Regions from separate parts of the Mesorhizobium sp. CNPSo 4661 genome, predicted to be linked through region 3. Evidence: riboswitches for the same ligand, from Rfam matches in the RefSeq annotation. Region 3 holds a riboswitch; each other region holds the start of a gene.

Region 1 (6,750 bases), on a different contig from region 3:
TCGAGGAAGCTCACGTTCGAGAAATACATGTCAATGGGCCACGTCGTGGCCAAATTCGGACGCTCGTTCAGAGCCTCCATTGACGAGTGGTTTTTGATTGAGCATGGCCTCAAGAGGCGTGCCGAGGTGGTTGTGCAGGGGTTCAGCATGATCGCTCCTATGCTACCGGGCACCAGTCGCCTTGGGACCATGCCGTTGAGGCTGGTTGAGCATTTCGCAAAAACGCTACCGCTGCGGGTCGTCAGACTTCCGTTTTCGTTGCCCGCGTTGACTCTAGCGATGCAGTGGCCTGCGCTTCACAATGGCGACCCAGCGAGCATCTGGATGCGGAAGATTTTGTTGGAGGAAGCATCTCGCCTAGCGCCAGCGCCGGACCCTGCAATATGACGAGCGCGTTTGCGGCGAGTGGCCACCTATTATCTAAGCCAGGAGCCGTGCTGCCGTTGTGGTCTGTGAGCCTGGCGTAGGCGCAGATAGGGGAATGCCGTCGGGCACGCCCTGGCGGCGCAGCACGGCATGAATCGAGATCGAGTTGGTTGTCACAGCGTTCGGGTCGACGGCGTGGTCGGTAAGCAGCGGTGAGCCGAGTCCTGGACGCCTGTGGAGTCGGTGCTGATCTTGGTCATGAGCGGCTGCGATTGGCGAGCGGTCACACGGACATGCGAAAGGGATCCTCACTTTGGTGCTGCAGTCAAGGAGCGTCCGAGCCCGATTCACTGGGCGGCCGTTGTTGTGCTTAGGCGGCAGCAGTGTGGATTTGCTCGTGGTGATCTTGCACAACGCCAGGGCCAGACACCGCCTGATAAATCTCTGCCCTCAGGGGCGGATCCCAGTTCGACACCAATTGCCCATTGGCGCGAGCGCAGAGGCGCGTTAGTCAGGGCTCTTGAAGCGCTAGAGTTATGTCCGATCACCATGATGGGCAAGCCCGCGACCAGCGGAATGTAGAGCCGCCAGGGTCGAGGGTTTGACTACGGATCAATCATTTAGCTCGCGGCCGCTTTGCGCCCTCGAGTTTGCGGTTTTCTCGCTGGAAGCGGCCCCACAGCGTTCCTCGAGGTCCCATGGATACCGTTTTTCACTTCGGGATTGGCATGACGGGGCTTCGGCACAGTCGTCCTGGCATTATCCCCTTCCCTCCCGATATCCTTTTCGCCTACGCGTCTACGCTTCAGTCTCCGCAAATGGCGAATGCAGCTTCTCGCGCTTGGTCTCGACAATCAGCCGCTCGACCCGCTTGGACAACTGGTTGACGTACCTTACCGGGCCGCAGGCATCCCACTCTGGGGAGTTGACAGGTCGGCTTCGGATCGTCCAACCTGCGCGTCTCACCAGGGGAGTCCCGGCAAGGGGCTGAGATACTGCTAAAGCGCGCAGTGACCCGTTGAACCTGATCCAGTTCATACTGGCGTAGGGACGGTGCGAGGCTTCGCGGGTCGGCAATCCGGCTTCGGTATTTCGGGCAATCCCGTCTTCCATGCGAAGCGTCACTTCCTCCTCATCGCGTGGACTGGGTCTCCGTTGCACTCGAGCAAGGAGGCTCACTCGTGAATGCCCACACCCCGACCGTCACCGTCGGCGAACTTCCCGCTTCGAAAAAAGTCCACAAGCCCGGGCAGCTTCACCCGGACCTTCGGGTGCCGATGCGCGAGATTTCGGTGCACCCGAGCGCCGGCGAGCCGCCGGTCACGGTCTACGATTCGTCGGGTCCCTACACCGACGCAACGGTGAAAACCGATATCGAGCGCGGCCTGCCGCGGCTGCGCGAGACATGGATAGAGGCACGCGGCGATGTGGAGCGCTACGAGGGCCGCACCATCAAGCCCGAAGACAACGGCTTCGTCTCCGCCGATCGCCTGACGCCAGAATTCCCGGCACGCAACCGGCCATTGCGCGCCGCCACCGGCCGCGCCGTGACCCAGCTCGCCTATGCGCGCGCCGGCATCATCACGCCGGAAATGGAATTCGTCGCCATCCGCGAAAATCTCGGCCGAGAGCAGTTGCGTTCGAAGCTTCAACGCGACGGTGAGAGCTTCGGCGCAGTGATTCCTGATTTCGTGACGCCCGAATTCGTGCGCGACGAGGTGGCGCGCGGTCGCGCCATCATCCCATCCAACATCAACCATCCCGAAAGCGAGCCGATGGTCATCGGCCGCAATTTCCTGGTGAAGATCAACGCCAATATCGGCAATTCCGCCGTCACCTCGTCGATGGCCGAAGAGGTCGAAAAGATGGTTTGGGCGATCCGCTGGGGTGCCGATACGGTGATGGACCTGTCGACCGGCCGCAACATCCACAATATCCGCGAATGGATCGTGCGCAATTCGCCGGTGCCGATCGGCACGGTGCCGCTCTACCAGGCGCTGGAGAAGGTCGGCGGCATCGCCGAGGACCTGACCTGGGAGGTCTATCGCGACACGCTGATCGAGCAGGCCGAACAGGGCGTCGACTACTTCACCATCCATGCCGGCGTGCGCCTTCACTACATCCCGCTGACCGTCGACCGCGTCACCGGCATTGTCTCCCGCGGCGGCTCGATCATGGCCAAATGGTGCCTGCACCACCACAAGGAGAGCTTTCTCTACGAGCATTTCGACGAGATCTGCGACATCGCCAGAGCCTATGACGTCTCCTTCTCGCTCGGCGACGGCCTTCGTCCGGGCTCGATCGCCGATGCCAACGACGCGGCGCAATTTGCCGAACTGGAAACGCTTGGTGAGTTGACGAAGATCGCCTGGGCCAAGGACTGCCAGGTGATGATCGAGGGCCCCGGCCATGTGCCGATGCATAAGATCAAGGAGAACATGGACAAGCAGCTCGCGGTCTGTGGCGAAGCGCCTTTCTATACGCTCGGGCCGCTGACCTCGGACATCGCGCCGGGCTACGATCACATCACAAGCGGCATCGGCGCCGCCATGATCGGCTGGTTCGGCACGGCCATGCTCTGCTATGTCACTCCGAAGGAGCATCTCGGCCTGCCGGATCGCGACGACGTCAAGACCGGCGTCATCACCTACAGGATCGCCGCTCATGCCGCGGACCTCGCCAAGGGGCATCCGGCGGCCAAGGTCAGGGACGACGCGCTGTCGCGGGCGCGCTTCGAGTTCAGGTGGGAGGATCAGTTCAACCTCTCGCTCGATCCTGAGACGGCGCGCGCCTTCCATGACGAAACGCTTCCGAAGGAGGCGCACAAGGTGGCGCATTTCTGCTCCATGTGCGGCCCCAAGTTCTGCTCGATGCGGATCTCGCACGACATCCGCGCTGAAGCGCAGAAGGAAGGGCTCGCGGCCATGGCGGCGAAATATCGGGACGGGGGTGACCTCTACATGCCCGTCGATGGCACTGCAGAGCGCATGGACACGCCATGAAGGTGCTCATTCGCGGCGCGGGCGTTGCCGGGTTGACGCTCGCGCACGAGCTGGCAACGCGCGGCGCCACGGTGACGGTGGTCGAGAAACGCGAGGAGATCGCCGGCAATGCCTCCTGGCAGGCCGGCGGCATGCTCGCGCCCTGGTGCGAGCGGGAGAGCGCCGAAGAGGTGGTTCTCACGCTCGGGCTCGGCGCGGCCGACTGGTGGGATGCGGCATTGCCCGGCCATGTCTCGCGCAACGGTACGCTCGTTCTTGCGCCGGCCCGCGATGTCGGCGAGCTGGACCGGTTCGGCCGCCGCACGTCCGGCTTCAAACAGCTCGACACCAGCGGGATTGCAGCACTCGAGCCAGCGCTTGGGGGCCGGTTCGGGCGCGGGCTGTACTTTGCCCAGGAAGCGCATCTCGACCCGCGCAAGGCGTTGCTTGCCCTTCGCGATAAGCTGCTCGGGATGGGCGCGCACCTCGAGTTCGGCGGCTGCGCGGCGTCCGTACCCGCGGATGTCGAAGTGGACTGCACCGGCATGGCCGACAGGCGCGCCGAGCTGCGCGGCGTGCGGGGCGAGATGCTCATCCTGCGAACAGATGAGATCTCGCTCGCCCGGCCGGTGCGACTGCTTCATCCGCGCATCCTGATCTATGTCGTGCCGCGCTCTGAAAACCTCTTCATGGTCGGCGCGACGATGATCGAGTCCGACGCCGCAGGCCCAATCACCGCGCGCTCGACCATGGAGCTGCTCGGCGCTGCCTACGCGTTGCATCCGGCTTTCGGCGAAGCCGAGCTGGTCGAAACGGGCGTCGGCGTGCGCCCCGCTTTTGCCGACAATCTGCCTCGCGTCGAGCGCGACGGGAGGAATATTCGCATCAATGGCCTCTATCGCCATGGCTTCCTGCTCGCGCCGGCCATGGCACGCCAAGCAGCCGACATCATCCTGGGAAACCGTGCAGCAAAGGAGTTTGCCCTTGAAGCTCACTGTTAACGGCCAGCGCCACGACGTTGCGGCCGAGACGCTTGCCGCGCTGATGATCGAACTCAATTTTGAAGGTGGCTGGCTCGCCACGGCGCTGAACGGCGAGATCGTTCCGACCAAGGAACGCAACAGCTGCCGACTTACAGAGGGTGATCGCATCGAGATCCTGTCGCCGATGCAGGGAGGTTGATCCAATGCTTGAACTCTACGGACAGAAACTCTCATCCCGCCTCCTGCTTGGCACCGCACTCTACCCCTCGCCTGCCGTCATGGCTGACGCGGTGAAGGCGTCCGGTACCGAGATCGTAACCGTTTCGCTTCGCCGGGAGAGCTCGGGCGGCAAGGCGGGCGGCCAGTTCTGGTCGCTGGTCCAGTCGCTAGGTGTTCGCGTCCTGCCCAACACCGCCGGCTGCCATTCGGTCAAGGAGGCCATTACGACAGCGCGGATGGCGCGCGAGGTGTTCGGGACCGACTGGATCAAGCTTGAAGTGATCGGCAACCACGATACACTGCAGCCTGATGTCTTCGGGCTGGTCGAAGCCGCAAAAATCCTCGCTGCGGAAAACTTTAAGGTCTTCCCCTATACGACCGACGACCTTGTCGTTGCCGAGCGCCTGCTTGACGCCGGCTGCAGGCTGTTGATGCCCTGGTGCGCGCCGATAGGTTCCGCGCGCGGCCCGCAAAATCCCGATGCACTGCGAAGCCTGCGCGGCCATTTTCCCGGCATTCCGCTGATCGTCGATGCCGGCATCGGCCGCCCCTCTCATGCCATGGCCTTAATGGAGCTCGGCTACGATGCGGTGCTGCTCAACACGGCGATAGCCAAGGCAGGCGACCCCGTCACCATGGCCGCGGCCTTCGGCAAGGCGGTGGAGGCGGGTCATGAGGCATATCGCGCCGGCCTGCTCGAGCCGCGCGATATGGCTGTCCCCTCCACCCCCGTCATCGGCATGGCGGCGTTCTCATGAGACTCGATCCGTTCTATCTGATCGTCGATTCCGCCGCATGGATCGAACGTCTCGTGCCGCTCGGCATTAAACTGGTGCAGCTGCGCGTCAAGGACCGGGACGAAGCTTCGCTGCGCCGGGAGATCCGCACTTCGAAAGCGGTATGCGAGCGCCACGGCTGCCAGCTCATCGTCAATGATTACTGGCGTCTCGCGATCGAGGAGGGTTGCGATTTCGTCCATCTCGGTCAGGAAGATCTCGCCGAAGCCGATGTGAAGGCCATCCGCAAGGCCGGCCTGCGGCTCGGCCTGAGCACCCACGACGACGTCGAACTGGAAACCGCGCTTCACGCCGAACCGGACTATGTCGCGCTCGGCCCGATCTACCCGACCGTCCTCAAGCAGATGAAATGGGCCCCGCAGGGACTGGGCCGCATCGCCGTCTGGAAGCGACGTCTCGGCGACCTTCCCCTCGTCGCCATTGGCGGGCTTGCCGTGGAGCGCATTGCCGGTGTCTTTGCTCAAGGGGCCGATAGCGCCGCGGTCGTGACCGACATCACCCGCAATGCGCACCCCGAGGCACGTGCACTGGAATGGCTGGCGGCAACGGCGCAATGGCGATGAGCCCGCATGTGCTGATCGTCGCCGGCTCGGATTCGAGCGGCGGCGCCGGAATAGCCCGCGACGTGGAGACCGTCTCCGCCTTTGGACTGCGCAGTTGCCTCGCCGTCACGGCCGTTACCGTCCAGACGCACGTGGCCGTCGAGCACATCGAGCATATGCCGCCGCAGCTAATCGCCGCCCAGATGCGTGCTGCCTTCGCCGCGAACACCGTCGCGGCGGTCAAGATCGGCATGCTGGGGACGAAGGCGGCTATCAAGGCGGTCGGCTCTGTCTTGGCAGATTACAGCCGAGTGCCAGTGGTCCTCGACCCTGTATTGGCCTCAACTTCGGGACGGGTGCTTCTCGAAGACGATGCCATCCGTGCACTGCGCTGCGACCTGATGCCTGCCTGCCGGCTCGTCACGCCTAATCTCATCGAGCTCGCGATACTGAACGGTTCGGACTTGGCGCCTGATGAAGAAAGAGCCCGCCTTCAAGCCGAGGAATTGTCGGCTGCCGTACGGACCGCTGTGCTCGTCAAGGGAGGCCACGCGCAGGACAGCCGGTCTATCGATATCCTAGTGCAGCCGAACTGCTCGGCGGTTCGGTTCGAGGCGCCTCGGCTGGCCAAGGGGATGCGAGGAACAGGCTGTATGCTTTCCAGCGCAATCGCGGCCTCTCCCTCTCTCGGCGCCTTTCTTGAAGCAAGCGTGCGCACGGCCAAACAATACGTGTTCGATGCCCTTGCTCGATCCGCATGACCAGGCGTCTGAACCGTGGAGGCTGAGCGCTTGACCGCTGAGGAAGGCAAAGAATCGCGGCACAGCGCGAAGATGACGAGAGATCGAACTCCGGCCAAGTC
Region 2 (6,750 bases), on a different contig from region 3:
TCGCGAGTATGTGCATAAGCAGCCGCTGGCCTCCGTCGAGGTTCCGGGCGTGAAGCTCAGCATCGGCAGCGTCCTTCCCGACACTGTCGAGCTTCACGAAGTGCCGAACGTGAAGTACCGCTACGTTGTCGTCGACAACCGGACGGTCATCGTCGATCCCGGCACGCGCAAAATCGTCCAGGTCATCGAATAGGGATTCATTCGCCGCTGGGTAGCCTGCCGCCGCCAGCGGCAGGCTACCCAGTATTAATTCGTTACCTACTGCTAATGGAACCTTTCGCCCAAGGCAGACGTTGCCGCCTCTGTGTTCAAGTTTGCCTCATAGAGAACACAAGCATGCGCAGGATGCAGGAATTGGGCGGCGGCGAAACAGGCACCGGTTGGGGAGGAGACTGACCAACATGTCGAAACGAGAAATCGGGACATCCCGTTCGCTCGGGATGCGGGTGGCCGATCTTAAGGCCAGGATGCGGGATGCTCGCATCACCGAACATGAGATGAAGACCTTCCAGAAGGTCGCGGCAATCATGGGGAGCGGCGAGGGCTCCCTACGCATAGACGCGGACGATCTGATCGCCGCGTCTTTCGTTACCGAGGCGCTGGGCGAATCGTCGCCGAACTGACAGCGGCCCACCAGCCGACAATCCCGGATCGATCCAGTCAGCCGGCGTGGCGGCGTTCATAGACGAACGGACGCCAGGCGGCGCCCTTCCAGGATATGGCGGCTAACCCGAAAACTTGTAGGCAAGGCCGATGCGCATGGCGTTGAGTCTGAGTGCGCCGAGGCTGGCTCTATCCAGGCACGTGTCGGTTTTGGGCGCGGCTTTCGCGCGCCCGGCTGCGCCTGATCTTGGCTTCGCGCAGCACCGCGACCGGATCGGCGCCGGTCCACTCGATCCCCGCCTTCTTCGCGAAGACCAGGAATGCCTGACGCGCCTTGTCGAGATCGATCTCACCGGCCCGGGCGGCTTCGCAGGCGCGCAAAGCCATGCCGTAGCTCTCGCCCTGAGAGGCCGATGGCCATTCCTTGAGAAAGTTCTGCATCGCGGTGAGCGAGGCGATCTCGCGCTTGAAGCCGGCGCCGACGGCGATGGTCACCGGAGCCCGAAGTTCTATGTCGCTTCTGATGGAACCTTCTCGCATGGCGACGGCACCCCATGGATTTCAAAGTCTTGGGCAGTTTCAAAGCCTTCCAATGCGGAGCCGATGCGAAGGTTCCGCCAAATCAATTAGTCATCGCTGACGGAACAACACCTTGCCGGCGACGTTTGCCCCTGGAGCTCCCATGTTCGACCTGCCGATGTTTCCGCTCCCGCGGAGGCAGGGCGGAGCTCGCCAACGCAACAGGAGAGAAACGATGAAAACCATCCTCATTCCAGCTGTCGCCGGCCTGGCTCTGATGGCCGGCATCGGCATCGCGGCCGCGGACGAGGTGATCGTCACGCCCGAGCAGCAGACCGTGGTCAAGGAATATGTCCACAAGCATCCGATTGCCTCGGTCAACGTGCTTGGCCTCGAGCTGGGCGTTGGCTCGACCGTGCCTGACACCGTCGAGCTGCAGCAGGTTCCGGACGTCAAGTATCGCTATGCGGTCGTCAACGACCACACGGTGCTGATCGACCCCGGCACGCGCCGCGTCATCCAGGTGATTCAATAACGCTTGGTCTGAATGAGCCCGATCCTCCCGCCGAAGCATCGGGGAAGGATCGGGCTCTTCTCGCATCCGGATATGAGGCCTAAACTAGACAGCGGTTTGGGAGGCAGCGAAGAAGGAGTCGTTGCCATGCATCATCCACACGTCGAATCACCAAGTATCGCCGCCATGGTTGACAAGCTGCTGGCCGAGCACAGAACTGGCCTGCTGTCGATGAAAGAGGCAATTTCCCTGCTGCGGCAGCGCACGGGGACGGATCGCTCTGATGCGGACTTAGCCGGATTGATTACAAAGAAGGCAGCGTATCTGGGTGTCGCCGTCATCACCGACGGACACTGAGCGAAATTTGCCGTTTCTGTCGCTCGCTCACGCGCGATACCGGAGACGCCACGGGAAAATTCGGCTAATGTTCGCGCCGGGGAACGGTCCCAACCTTTAGGAGGCGACAGTGACGGACGACAGGCACGAACGCATTCGCCAGCGCGCGCACGAGATCTGGGAGCAAGCCGGCCGGCCGGAAGGTGCGCATATGGAGCATTGGGACCAGGCGGCGGCCGAGGTCGATGCTGCGAGCAAGCCAAAGGCGAAGACCCCGAAGAAGGCCGCCGCCGACAAGCCGAAAGCCGCCAAAGTGGAGAAGCCGGCCATGCCCGCCAAGGCGAAAGCGACCAAGCCCAAAGCCAAGGCCTGAGCCCGCCACCGGCGCAGCGGTGCTGAGCGAAGGCTTCGCCCATGGTGGCCGGCTGACCGGCACGCTCGGTACCGCCTTCGCCGGCAGCCAGGTCGGCGGCAATGCGGGGCTGCAGTTCAGCTGGTAGGGGAAGCTACCGGGTCCCTTGCTTTCCGGCGTATCGCGCGACCGCGCAGAGGAAGGCAAGCGCTGCCATGTCGCAGGCAGCGCGTGACGGCGACGGACCCTTCGCGAAAAGGACCGCGTCGGCAACCGGGACCGTTAGACCGTGCTTCCGGGCGAATGAGATGACTTCGTAGGGCTGATCGTCGGGCTGCATGCCGATGTCGATGCGCTGATCCATCAAAACGAGTTCCTCCCTGGTATGCGGCTTTACCCTCCTGCGCCTGCGGAGAATTAACGCCCGGCCGCTCGCCCGCGTCCACCAATTGGCGATTGTGTGAAACGATGCATTTCCGGGAGCACGGCCAAGAGTTGCAGCGGCTGGCGGAGAGGGCGCGATGCGGCGGGCTTCTTGCTTCTTCCACAGGGAAGATGGCGCTTCACTCACCAGGCATCGCTCGACCTGGCAAACCTCATCCCCGCCGCGATCATCGCGCTTTCGCATTCGCTGATCAGCCTGAGGTTCTGCAGATACCGCGCCACCGTCTCCGGGAGCCAGGCGGCGCAGGCTTCGATATAGGCGCGGCCGTGCACCAGCGTGCCGGTGGAAAGCCGCTCATCCTTCTCGGCGATCACTTTCAGATATTGCCGAATGAAGCGGATGTCGTCGGCGATGTCCTGGCTCGCCATGCGCCAGGCACCGGCGAGGCGTTCGCGCTCGGCGAGCGGCAGTGGCGAGAGCAAAGGGCGGGAGAGGTCGGCGAAAGCGGCATGGTTCGCGGTGTTCAAGCAAATCCCCTCAAAGCAAGGGAGGTATCGTACTTTATGTACGAAAAGTAATCAAGCGAGATTCGTACGGTTTGAACGATATAGCAGTTATAAGAAATCCGCGAAAATCTTATAACCACCGGCATCTCCCATAGGGAGATGGTGCGCCTGGCCCAACTGACACCGTAAAAAAACCGCTTTCCCAGCACCGCAAACAGTGCTTTAACCCCGCCATCCACAGGGGTGCTCCGTACGGTCGGGGCTGAGATGGCGGCGGCAAGCCTCCGGACCCTAAAGCTGATCTGGATAATACCAGCGGAGCGAGGCGGGCCATGTTTTCCGGCGCACAGATTTCCCTTTATCCCATGACCGACGATTTCGTCGGCGTCATCCTTGGCGCGCTCGGCGCGCTCGATCCTTACCGCGACAGGTTGAGGATCGAGACCGATGACATCTCGACGCTGCTGGTTGGGCCGCCCGAAGTGCTGTTCCCCGCCATGCGCGACCTGTTTGTGGCGGCGGCCAGAAGCGGCAGGCATTGCGTGCTGTCGGCCGCCGTCTCGCGCGGCTGCCCCGGCGAACCGGACGACCCGATCTGCCGCTCCGACGAGATCGGCGGCCCGGCGATCCCGCTCGACGAACGCAAGCGCGCGGCGCTCCGCGCCGTCGAGACGACGCCTTCGACCGACCAGCCGGTGGCGGCGCAATTCTCGCTCTACGTGATGGGCACCGGCGGCCACATGGACGAGATCTATGGCTGCATCGACTTCCTGAAGCAGTCCGGCGTGTTCGAACGCTCTAAGCATTTCTGCACCAAGCTGCGCGGTGACGCCGGCGCGGTGTTCGCCACGCTGAACGAGGCGTTCTGCCGCTTCGGCCCCGGCGCTGGCCATGTGACGCTCGACATAACGATTTCGGCGAACAGCCCGACCGCGGTTTGAGCGCACGCAAAGCGCCGTCGAGGTATGTCATGGCTGTCGAATTAGATTCCACACCGCAAGAGGCGTTTGGCGAAAGCCAAGACGACAGCCAATCTCCCCCGTTGCGGGGGAGATTGGCTGTGGCATCCGCCTTCGCCAAATTAGCTCCCGTCATATTTTCGTCGACCCTCCTCCTCACCGCCTGGGAGCTCTACGCTCGCCTGGGCGGCATCGCTCCCACCGTGCTCCCAGCGCCCTCGCGGGTGCTGGCGCAAGCCTGGGAGAACCGCGCGGCACTGGCCGACAACACACTGCTCACCATCCGCGCCACGCTGGCGGGCTTTGCCTGCTCGCTCGCCGCCGCCTTCATCCTCTCGGCGCTGGTCGACTTCTTGGCTCCGCTGCGCCGCGCGCTGTTCCCGCTGTTGATCGCCAGCCAGACCTTGCCGCTGGTGGCGATCGCGCCGCTGGTGGTGCTGTGGTTCGGCTTCGGGCTGCTGCCGAAGATCCTGCTCGTGGCGCTGGTCACCTTCTTCCCGATGATGGTGGCGCTGGTCGAGGGCTATGCCGCCACGAGTCCGGAAATCAGCCAGATGCTCGCCGCCATGGGAGCAGGGCGCTGGCGCATTTTTTGGCTCGCCCGGTTGCCGTCGGCGCTGCCCTATTTCTTCGCCGGGTTGCGCATCTCAATCACCTATGCCGTGGTGGGCGCCATCTTCGCCGAATATGCGGGCGCCGCGAAGGGGCTGGGCATCTACATGCTCAGCGCCAAGAACAATTTCCGCCCCGACCTGGTGCTCGCCGCCGTAGCGCTCAGCTCGGCACTGACGCTGGCGCTCTTCGGTCTTGCCGTCCTCGTCCAGCGTCTTGCGATGCCTTGGGAAAATGCAGACGGCGAAAGGGCGCGTTACGTCGGCGGCGAGCCTGTCGGGAAGGGCCGGCCATGACAAGGCTCGAGCTCCGCAACGTGCAAAAAAGCTTCGGCGAGCTTAAGGTTCTGGCCGGCGTTTCGCTGCATGTTGCTGCGGGCGAGTTCGTCTCGATCCTCGGGCCATCTGGGGCCGGCAAGTCGACATTGTTCCAGTTGCTCACCGGCGCAATCCGGGGCGAGGGCGAGATGCGCTTCGACGGCGCGCCGCTCGATGGCGCCCGCTTCGCCTTCATGCCGCAGCGTGACGCGCTGATGCCGTGGCGGGGCGTCATCGACAATGCGACGCTGGGGCTCGAAGTGCAGGGCATGAAGCGCCGGGCCGCGCGGCGACGCGTGGCGCCTTTGTTCGCCGAGTTCGGCCTTGTCGGCTTCGAACATGCCTGGCCGGCCGAGCTGTCTGGCGGCATGCGCCAGCGCGCCGCGCTCCTGCGCACCGTCGTGCAGCAACGCGACATGCTGTTGCTTGACGAGCCGTTCGGCGCGCTCGATGCGCTGACCCGCGCCGCCATGCAGCGCTGGCTGGAGACGATGTGGCGAAACCATCGCTGGACGGCGCTGCTGATCACCCATGACGTGCGCGAAGCAGTGCTTCTGTCCGACCGAATCTATGTGCTGTCGGCGCGGCCCGCGCGCGTGGTGCGCGAAGTGGCCGTGCCGCTGCCGCGCCCGCGCACCGAGAGCGCGGCACTTGCCCGCGAGACTGCGGCGATCGAGGCCGGCATCCTCGACACGCTGCTTGGCCAGCCCGATTCGAATTTCCGACCATGCGATGGAGAATTGAAATGACCGACCTGACCCGCCGCCAGGCGCTGTTTCTGGCCGCCGGCCTGCCCTTTGCCGGAGCCATCACGCCAGCCCGTGCCGCCGCCCTGCAAAAAATCACCGTCGCGCTCGACTGGACCGTCAACACCAACCACATCGGCCTGTTTGTCGCCCGCGACAAAGGCTTTTACCGCGATGCGGGCCTGGACGTTGAAATCCTGCCCTATGGCGATACGGGTTCGGGCACGCTGGTTGCCAACCGTGTCGCCGATTTCGGCATTTCCGGTTCGCTCGGCTTGTTCACGCAAAAGAGCGCCGGCGCCGACCTGAAGGCTGTCTATGCCGTTGTCCAGTCGGAGACCGGTCGTGTCGTCTTCAACGCCGATCGCTCCGCGATCAAAAGCCCGAAAAACCTCGACGGCCTGACTTATGGCGGCTTCGGCAGCGCCTGGGAAAACACGCTGCTGCAGACCATCATCCGCCACGACGGCGGCAAAGGCGATTTCTCGACCGTGACGCTGGGAACGTCCGCCTACGAGGCCTTGGCCAACGGCGCGGTCGATTTCACGCTGGAAGTCTCGACATGGGAAGGTGTCGAGGCGGAGCTGAAGGGTCTCAAGCAACGCACCTTCCGCTACGCCGATTACGGCGTGCCGGACGAGCACACCACGCTGATCGTCTCCAGCAATGCTTTTCTCGCGACCAATCCAAAGGCCGCCGCGGCCTTCGTGCAGGCGACGCGGCGTGGCTATGCATTCGCAGTCGATCAGGCAAAGGATGCAGGCGAGTTGCTGGTCGCCGCCAACAAGGACACGCTCACCAACCCCGCGCTGATCCAAGCCTCGCTGAAGGCGCTGAACGACGGCCACTTCCTGAAGGGCGCTAACGGCGCCATCGGCACCATGGACAAAGCCAAGATGGA
Region 3 (6,750 bases):
TCGCCATTTCGGCGAGCTTGGCGTTGGCGACGACATTGTCGACGGTGATCGGCTTGTCGGAAGGCTGGAAGCCGCTTTCCTGCACGTCCGGCGGCGTGAACATCTGGCAGCTGGCCAGCGCCACGGCAACGCCCGCCAACGCGAAAAATCGTGCCAGCGGCCTCATCCAAACCTTCTCAGCGCCGGTCGACAGATCGGCTTCCTTTCGAAATCTTTCGGCAAATCACGGCCCCGCCGGACCAGCATGGCCGGACCTAGCCACACTCCCCCGGACAAGGCAAGCAAACGCCGGATCGCCCGTTGCCGGTTTGGCCGTAAATTATGTCCGCTTCCGGGCAATGTGTTGTGATCCGGCAACGGTGCTGCCTCGATCGCCGATATAGCGCCGGAAGGCGTCCGGTCCAGACCGATCGAAGAAATCGGCCGCCGGCCCGGTCGCCGCGATCGTGCCTTCGTCGAGAAATGCCACGTCCTGGCCGATGCGGCGCGCATCTTCCGGCTGATGGGTGACGAACAGCACCGTCATTTCGCGCTCGGCATGGATGCCGGCCATAAGGTCTAGCATGTCGTCGCGCAACGCCGGGCCGAGCGATGCGAAAGGTTCGTCGAGCAGCAAGACGGGCCGGTCGCGCAGCAGCACCCTCGCCAGCGCCACGCGCTGCCGCTCCCCGCCGGATAGCTCGCGCGGCAGCCGCTTTTCCTTGCCGGCAAGGCCAACCCGCGCCAGCGCCTTGGTGACGGCGGCGCGATCGGCGTCGCCGAGTTTCAGCGACGGCGAGCGGCCGAGCCCGACATTGGCTTCCACGGTAAGATGGGCAAACAAGTTGTTTTCCTGAAACACCATCGACACCGGCCGCGCCGAAGGCGGTGTGTCGCCGATATCGATGCCGCCGATCAGCACCTTGCCCGCATCGGGCGTTTCGAAGCCGGCTATCAGATTGAGCAGCGTCGACTTGCCGGAGCCGCTCGGCCCCATGATGGCGGTGATCCTGCCGGCCTCGAATTCGGCGTCGAAGCGGAAGGAGGCCTCGCCATAGCTGAACGAGACGCCATCCAGGGCGACGGTGAGGCCCTTTTGCGTGGCGGTGCCGTCCATGGTCGTCATGACTTTCCTTCCCGCCCCAGCCAGTCCGCGGCAAACACCAGCATCAGGCAGACCAGGCCGAGCAGCAAGGCAAGTCCCGCGGCGTCGGCTGTCCGGTAGCTGCCCATGCGCGCCAAAAGCAGATAGGGCAAGGTCTGCACGGAATCGCTGCCGAACAGCGCGATCACGCCGAGATCGCCGAGCGACAGCGCCATGGCGAAGGCGAAGCCGGTGGCCAGGGGCCGTCTGAGCGACGGCCAGTCGATCAGGCTGAGCCTGGTCCAGCCGGATATGCCGAGCGCCACGCAAAGGCGCTCGTGGCGCTCGCTCGCCGCGTCATAGGCGGGACGAATGGCGCGGATGGCAAAGGGCATCGCCATCACCGCGTTGACGGCGACGACCATGACTGGCGCGACGGCAAAGACATCGGTGACGTGGCGCAGCGCCAGGAACCAGCCTGCGCCAAGCACGATCGGAGGCACGACGAGCACGAAGCCGGCGCCGGTGTCGGCGGCGTGTTCGAGCAGGCCCATGGCGCCGCCCGCCCGGCGCCGCAGGGCCAGCGCGCGCCGCGCCGCGATCAGCGCCAGCGACAACGTCACGCTGAGCAGCGCCGCAAGCAAAGCGAGGCCCGCGCTGGTCAGCGTCGCGCGGCGCACCGCCGCTTCACCCGCCAGCCGGCCGAGATCGGCCTGAAAGCCTGAAAGCACGGTCGCAAGCATCGGTCCGGCGACGAACAGCAGGGCAAGCACGATGAGGCCGACGTTCAGCACACTTTCGATCCGGCCCACCGAAAGGTAGCGGCGCGATACCACCGGCAGGTTGGCGTCGCCGACCGTGTTGGCGCCGAGCCGCGTGAGCGCGACGACCACGACAAAGGTGAGTGCGATCTGCAGCAGCGTCAGCACCACGGCGCGCGCGGGATCGAAATCGAAGCGCAGCGCCTGGTAGATGGCGACCTCCAGCGTCGTCGCGGCCGGACCGCCGCCCAGCGTCAATATGATGGTGAAGGAGGTGATGCAGAGCATGAAGACCAGCCCGGCAATCCCCGGCAGGGCCGCGCGCAGCACCGGCCATTCGATCAGCCGGAAGGCCGGCCGGACGCCCATGCCGAGCTGGCTCGCCAGCCGCCACTGGTCGGCGGGAATGGTGCCCAGCGCCTCGAGGAAGAGGCGCGTGGCCAGCGGCAGGTTGAAGAAGACATGCGCGACCAGGATGCCGGAGAGGCCGTAGATCCCCGGCCAATCCCCGCCGCCGAGCCTGGCGAAAGCGCCGGCAAAGTACCCGGCGCGACCATAGAGCGCCAGGATACCGAGCGCGGCGACGATCGCCGGCAAGGCCAGCGGCACGGTAAACAGCTGCAGGATCAGTCGACGGCCGGGAAAGGCCGAATGTCGCGACAGGGCGCGCGCGACCAGCAGCGCCGGCGCGACCGATAAGAGCGTCGACAGAGCCGCTTGCCAGAGCGTGAAGCGGGCGACGCGCAGGAGATAGCCGTCGAAGGCGGCGGCAGCGCCGGAGAGATCCTGCATGCCTTCGAGGGCGAGGCCGGCGAAAGCGCCGCCGATGAGGATGGCGGTGGCCGCGAGTGCGGCAATGCCGGCGGTGATGCGGGAGTCAGGGCGCGGCGTGGGTTGCACGCTGCACCCTTTGGGTTCGAGCTAGCGGGCGCCGCGTTCCTTCGCGCCCCTCTCTGGCCTGCCGGCCATCTCCCCCTCTAGGGGGGAGATCAGACGTCACGCGGGCTTTCGCCAATCTCCAATGCCGCAGGATTGAGCAAGGCGCCAAAGCTGCCAAACTCCCCCCTTGAGGGGGAGATGTCCGGCAGGACAGAGAGGGGGGCCTTGGCGCAAGCATCGAAAATCTACTTGCTCATCACAGCCAGCCACTCATCCACCCAGGCCTTGCGGTTGGCGGCGACTTCCTCCGGGCTGAACAGCAAGGTCTTGGTCGGCTTGACCAGTTTGTCGAAGGCCGGGTTGAGCGGCTTGTCGGTCTTGCCCGCCGGGAACATCCAGTTGGTTTCCGGGATGATGTCCTGGAATTTCGGCCCGGTCATGAAGGCGATGAACTTTTGCGCCAGCGGGTTCTTCGCCCCCGTCGTGGTGATGCCGGCCACCTCGATCTGCAGGTACTCGCCTTCCTCGAAGGAGGCTGCCTGGTAGCGCTCGGTGTTCTCGGCCACCATGTGGTAGGCCGGCGATGTGGTGTAGGACAGCACCATCGGCGCCTCGCCCTTGGTGAACAGGCCGTAGGCCTCGCTCCAGCCGGGCGTCACCGTCAGGACCTTCGGCTTGAGCTTGGCCCAGGCTTCCGGCGCCTTGTCGCCATAGACCGATTTCACCCACAGAAGCAGCCCGAGGCCGGGCGTCGAGGTGCGCGGATCCTGGATGACGATCTTGTCCGTGCCGGTACCCTCGACCAGCTCCTTCAGGCTCTTCGGCGGGATTTTTAGCTTCTCCGTGTCATAGACGACGGCGAAATAGCCATAGTCGAAGGGCACGAACGTGTCGTCGCTCCAGCCGCCGGGCACATTGATGCCGGAGACTTCGCCATGCGGCGCGAACAGGCCGCTCGCCTTGGCGTCCGCCGTCAGGTTGGTGTCGAGGCCAAGCACGATATCGGCCTTGGTGCCGGCGCCTTCCAGCTTGACCCGGCTGAGCAAGGCAACGCCATCCGCCACCGAAACGAATTCGAGATCGCAGCCGCATTCGGCCTCGAATTCCTTCTTCACCGCGGGACCGGGACCCCAGTCGGCGGTGAAGCTTTCATAGGTGTAGACGGTGAGCTTGTCCTTCGCCTCGGCGGGCGCAACACCCGCCAGCAGCGAAACAAAGCCTGTTGCCAGTATCAGACGTGACAGTATCGAGCGCATCGGCGCCTCCTTCGTTCGAGTGACAAGGAATTGAGGCGTCGGATGGTCCGAAACGTCTAATCCCTCCGCCGGTACAAACCGGATCAGGTTCAGCGGGTTGGCTTGATCGCCTCTCAGCCGGATCACGTCCGGCACCCCGTTAGAGCGTTTCGACAGATAGGCCCGGCCGAAGCGGCGCGCAAGCGGAAGTTTGCCGGGCAGCTAATGTTCCCCGGCAGCAGGCTCGCAACCGAACCTGGGGCCATCCGGCTTCCGTTTCGCTTGGAGGGCTGGTAAGGGCGACGGCCATGGGCACATTCACCATCCTGCTTGGCGGCGAGCTTATCCGCACGCCCCGGCTCGAACGCCAGATCGAGGGTTCGCGCGTCATCGCCGCCGACGCCGGCATCGGCCATGCACGCATGCTCGGACTGCTGCCGGAGATCTGGGTCGGCGATTTCGACTCGGTGCCGGCGAACCTCCCAAAGGACCTAGCCGCCGTTCCGCGCAAGGTATTCCCGGCCGAGAAGGACATGACCGATGGCGAGCTCGCCATAGCCGAAGCGCTCCAGCGCGGCGCCACCAGCCTGGTGCTGGCCGGAGCCTTCGGCGGCAAGCGCGCCGACCATGCCTTCCTGCATCTGGCGCTCGGGCTTCGGCTCGCCGAAGCGGGTACGACGATACTGCTGACCAGCGGGGCGCAGGAAGGCGTCCCCGTCCTGCCGGGCAGCGCCGGTTTCGACTATGCCGACGGCACCTTGTTTTCGGTGCTCGGCTTCTCCGATCTGTCCGGCCTGACGGTCACGGGCGCCAAATGGCCGCTCGACCGCGTCGAGGTGGCGTTCGGCTCCTCGCTCACTATATCAAACGAGGTCAAAGGGCAGCTTGGCATCGCGCTGGAGCGTGGCCGCGCGCTGCTTCTGGCCCACCCCTACCCTCTTCCTGAAAGCTGACATTTCCAGATGGCGCCGCCACTTCTCAACCTCGACGGCATTAAACTGACCTTCGGCGGCACTCCGCTGCTAGACGGCGCGGCGCTCAGCGCATCCGCCGGCGAGAAGATCGCATTGGTCGGCCGCAACGGCTCGGGCAAGTCGACCCTGCTCAAGATCGCAGCCGGAATGATCGAGCCGCAGGACGGCGAAGTGTTCCGCCAGCCCTCGGCCACGGTCCGCTATCTGCCGCAAATGCCCGACATGGACGGCTTCGCCGACGTGCGCGCCTATGTCGAGGCGGGCCTCGGTCCGGCCGACGATCCGCATCGCGCGACCTATCTGATGGAACATCTCGGGTTGACCGGCGAGGAGCGGCCGAACGACCTTTCCGGCGGCGAGGCGCGCCGCGCCGCCCTTGCCCGCGTCATGGCGCCCGAACCCGACATCCTGCTGCTCGACGAACCGACCAACCATCTCGATCTTTCTGTCATCGAATGGCTGGAAGAAGAGCTTGCCCGAACTTCCTCGGCCGTCATCCTGATCTCGCACGACCGCCGCTTTCTCGAGCGGGTTACGCGCGCCACCGTCTGGCTCGACCGCGGCCAGACGCGGCGACTGGACAAGGGTTTCGCCCATTTCGAGGAATGGCGCGACCAGGTGTTGGAAGAGGAGGAACGCGAGCAGCACAAGCTCGGCCGCCAGATCGTGCGCGAGGAGCACTGGCTGCGCTACGGCGTGACCGCCAGGCGCAAGCGCAACATGCGCCGCCTCGGCGAGTTGCAGACCATGCGCCAGCGTTTCCGCAGCCACCGCGGCGCCGAGGGGACAGCGACCATGGTGGCGAGCGACGCGGCCGAATCCGGCAAGCTGGTGATCGAGGCCAAGGCCATCGACAAGAGCTTTGGCGACCTCACCGTGATCAAGGGTTTCTCGACCCGCATCCAGCGTGGCGACCGCGTCGGCCTGGTCGGCCCGAACGGCGCCGGCAAGACGACGCTTTTGAAGATGCTGACCGGCGAGCTGGCGCCGGACGCCGGCACCGTGCGCCTCGGCGTCAATCTCGAGATCGCGACGCTCGACCAGAAGCGCGAGGCCGTCGACCCGGCCGAGACGCTGGCGCATTACCTGACCGACGGGCGCGGCGAGAACCTCGTCATCAATGGCGAGCAGCGCCATGTCGTTTCCTACATGAAGGACTTCTTGTTCAAACCGGAGCAGGCGCGCACGCCGGTGCGCGAGCTTTCCGGCGGCGAGCGCGCGCGGCTGCTGCTGGCCCGGGTCTTGGCACGGCCGGCGAACTTGCTGGTGCTCGACGAGCCGACCAACGATCTCGACATGGAGACGCTGGAACTGCTGCAGGAACTGGTCGCGGGCTTTGCCGGCACCGTGATCCTGGTCAGCCACGACCGCGATTTTCTCGACCGCACCGTCACCAGCGTGATCGCGCCGGACGGCAACGGCCGCTGGATCGAATATGCCGGCGGCTATTCCGACATGCTGGCGCAGCGCGGCGGTTCCAGGCTGGAGGATCGCAAGGCAAGGTCGAAAACCGAGGCAGGCGAGGCTGGATCGAAAGCCGAACAGCCATCGCCTAAGGGCCCCGCAAGAAAGCTCTCGTTCAAGCAGAAATTCGCGTTGGATTCGCTGCCGAAGAAGATCGAGGCGGTGACGGCCTCTATCTCGCGGCTGGAAAACAACATCGCCGACCCGTCCTTCTACGAGCGCGACCCGACCTCGTTCCAGAAGACCATCGCCGCGCTCGACAAGGAACGCACCACGCTCGCCGCGCTCGAGGAAGAGTGGCTGGAGCTGGAGATGCTGCGGGAGGAGATGGAGGGGTAGCGCTGTCTTCGTTGCAAAAACGGCGGCGTGCGCAT

The links. Region 3 has a riboswitch for thiamine pyrophosphate ahead of thiB (thiamine ABC transporter substrate binding subunit). Riboswitches for the same ligand answer to the same signal wherever they lie in the genome.
Region 1: another riboswitch for thiamine pyrophosphate. It lies ahead of thiC (phosphomethylpyrimidine synthase ThiC); the one in region 3 lies ahead of thiB (thiamine ABC transporter substrate binding subunit).
Region 2: another riboswitch for thiamine pyrophosphate. It lies ahead of AC0YKC_RS13940 (YkoF family thiamine/hydroxymethylpyrimidine-binding protein); the one in region 3 lies ahead of thiB (thiamine ABC transporter substrate binding subunit).

What each region holds. Positions count from the first base shown of each region.
Region 1 is NZ_JBWGIO010000041.1:14,176-20,925, forward strand. Features, by position in the region: gene AC0YKC_RS32625 (LysR family transcriptional regulator) at 1-387, shown strand, start outside; TPP riboswitch at 1,324-1,435, shown strand; gene thiC (phosphomethylpyrimidine synthase ThiC) at 1,548-3,368, shown strand; gene thiO (glycine oxidase ThiO) at 3,365-4,348, shown strand; gene thiS (sulfur carrier protein ThiS) at 4,332-4,529, shown strand; gene AC0YKC_RS32645 (thiazole synthase) at 4,534-5,307, shown strand; gene AC0YKC_RS32650 (thiamine phosphate synthase) at 5,304-5,909, shown strand; gene AC0YKC_RS32655 (hydroxymethylpyrimidine/phosphomethylpyrimidine kinase) at 5,879-6,649, shown strand.
Region 2 is NZ_JBWGIO010000008.1:149,445-156,194, forward strand. Features, by position in the region: gene AC0YKC_RS13900 (DUF1236 domain-containing protein) at 1-193, shown strand, start outside; gene AC0YKC_RS13905 (hypothetical protein) at 402-623, shown strand; gene AC0YKC_RS13910 (DUF982 domain-containing protein) at 793-1,098, opposite strand; gene AC0YKC_RS13915 (DUF1236 domain-containing protein) at 1,358-1,657, shown strand; gene AC0YKC_RS13920 (hypothetical protein) at 1,784-1,993, shown strand; gene AC0YKC_RS13925 (DUF2934 domain-containing protein) at 2,103-2,345, shown strand; gene AC0YKC_RS13930 (hypothetical protein) at 2,479-2,688, opposite strand; gene AC0YKC_RS13935 (hypothetical protein) at 2,892-3,236, opposite strand; TPP riboswitch at 3,445-3,557, shown strand; gene AC0YKC_RS13940 (YkoF family thiamine/hydroxymethylpyrimidine-binding protein) at 3,548-4,156, shown strand; gene AC0YKC_RS13945 (ABC transporter permease) at 4,276-5,082, shown strand; gene AC0YKC_RS13950 (ABC transporter ATP-binding protein) at 5,079-5,852, shown strand; gene AC0YKC_RS13955 (ABC transporter substrate-binding protein) at 5,849-6,750, shown strand, end outside.
Region 3 is NZ_JBWGIO010000005.1:13,234-19,983, reverse strand. Features, by position in the region: gene AC0YKC_RS08530 (M48 family metalloprotease) at 1-166, opposite strand, end outside; gene thiQ (thiamine ABC transporter ATP-binding protein) at 320-1,105, opposite strand; gene thiP (thiamine/thiamine pyrophosphate ABC transporter permease) at 1,102-2,724, opposite strand; gene thiB (thiamine ABC transporter substrate binding subunit) at 2,949-3,959, opposite strand; TPP riboswitch at 4,003-4,108, opposite strand; gene AC0YKC_RS08510 (thiamine diphosphokinase) at 4,247-4,891, shown strand; gene AC0YKC_RS08505 (ABC-F family ATP-binding cassette domain-containing protein) at 4,901-6,715, shown strand.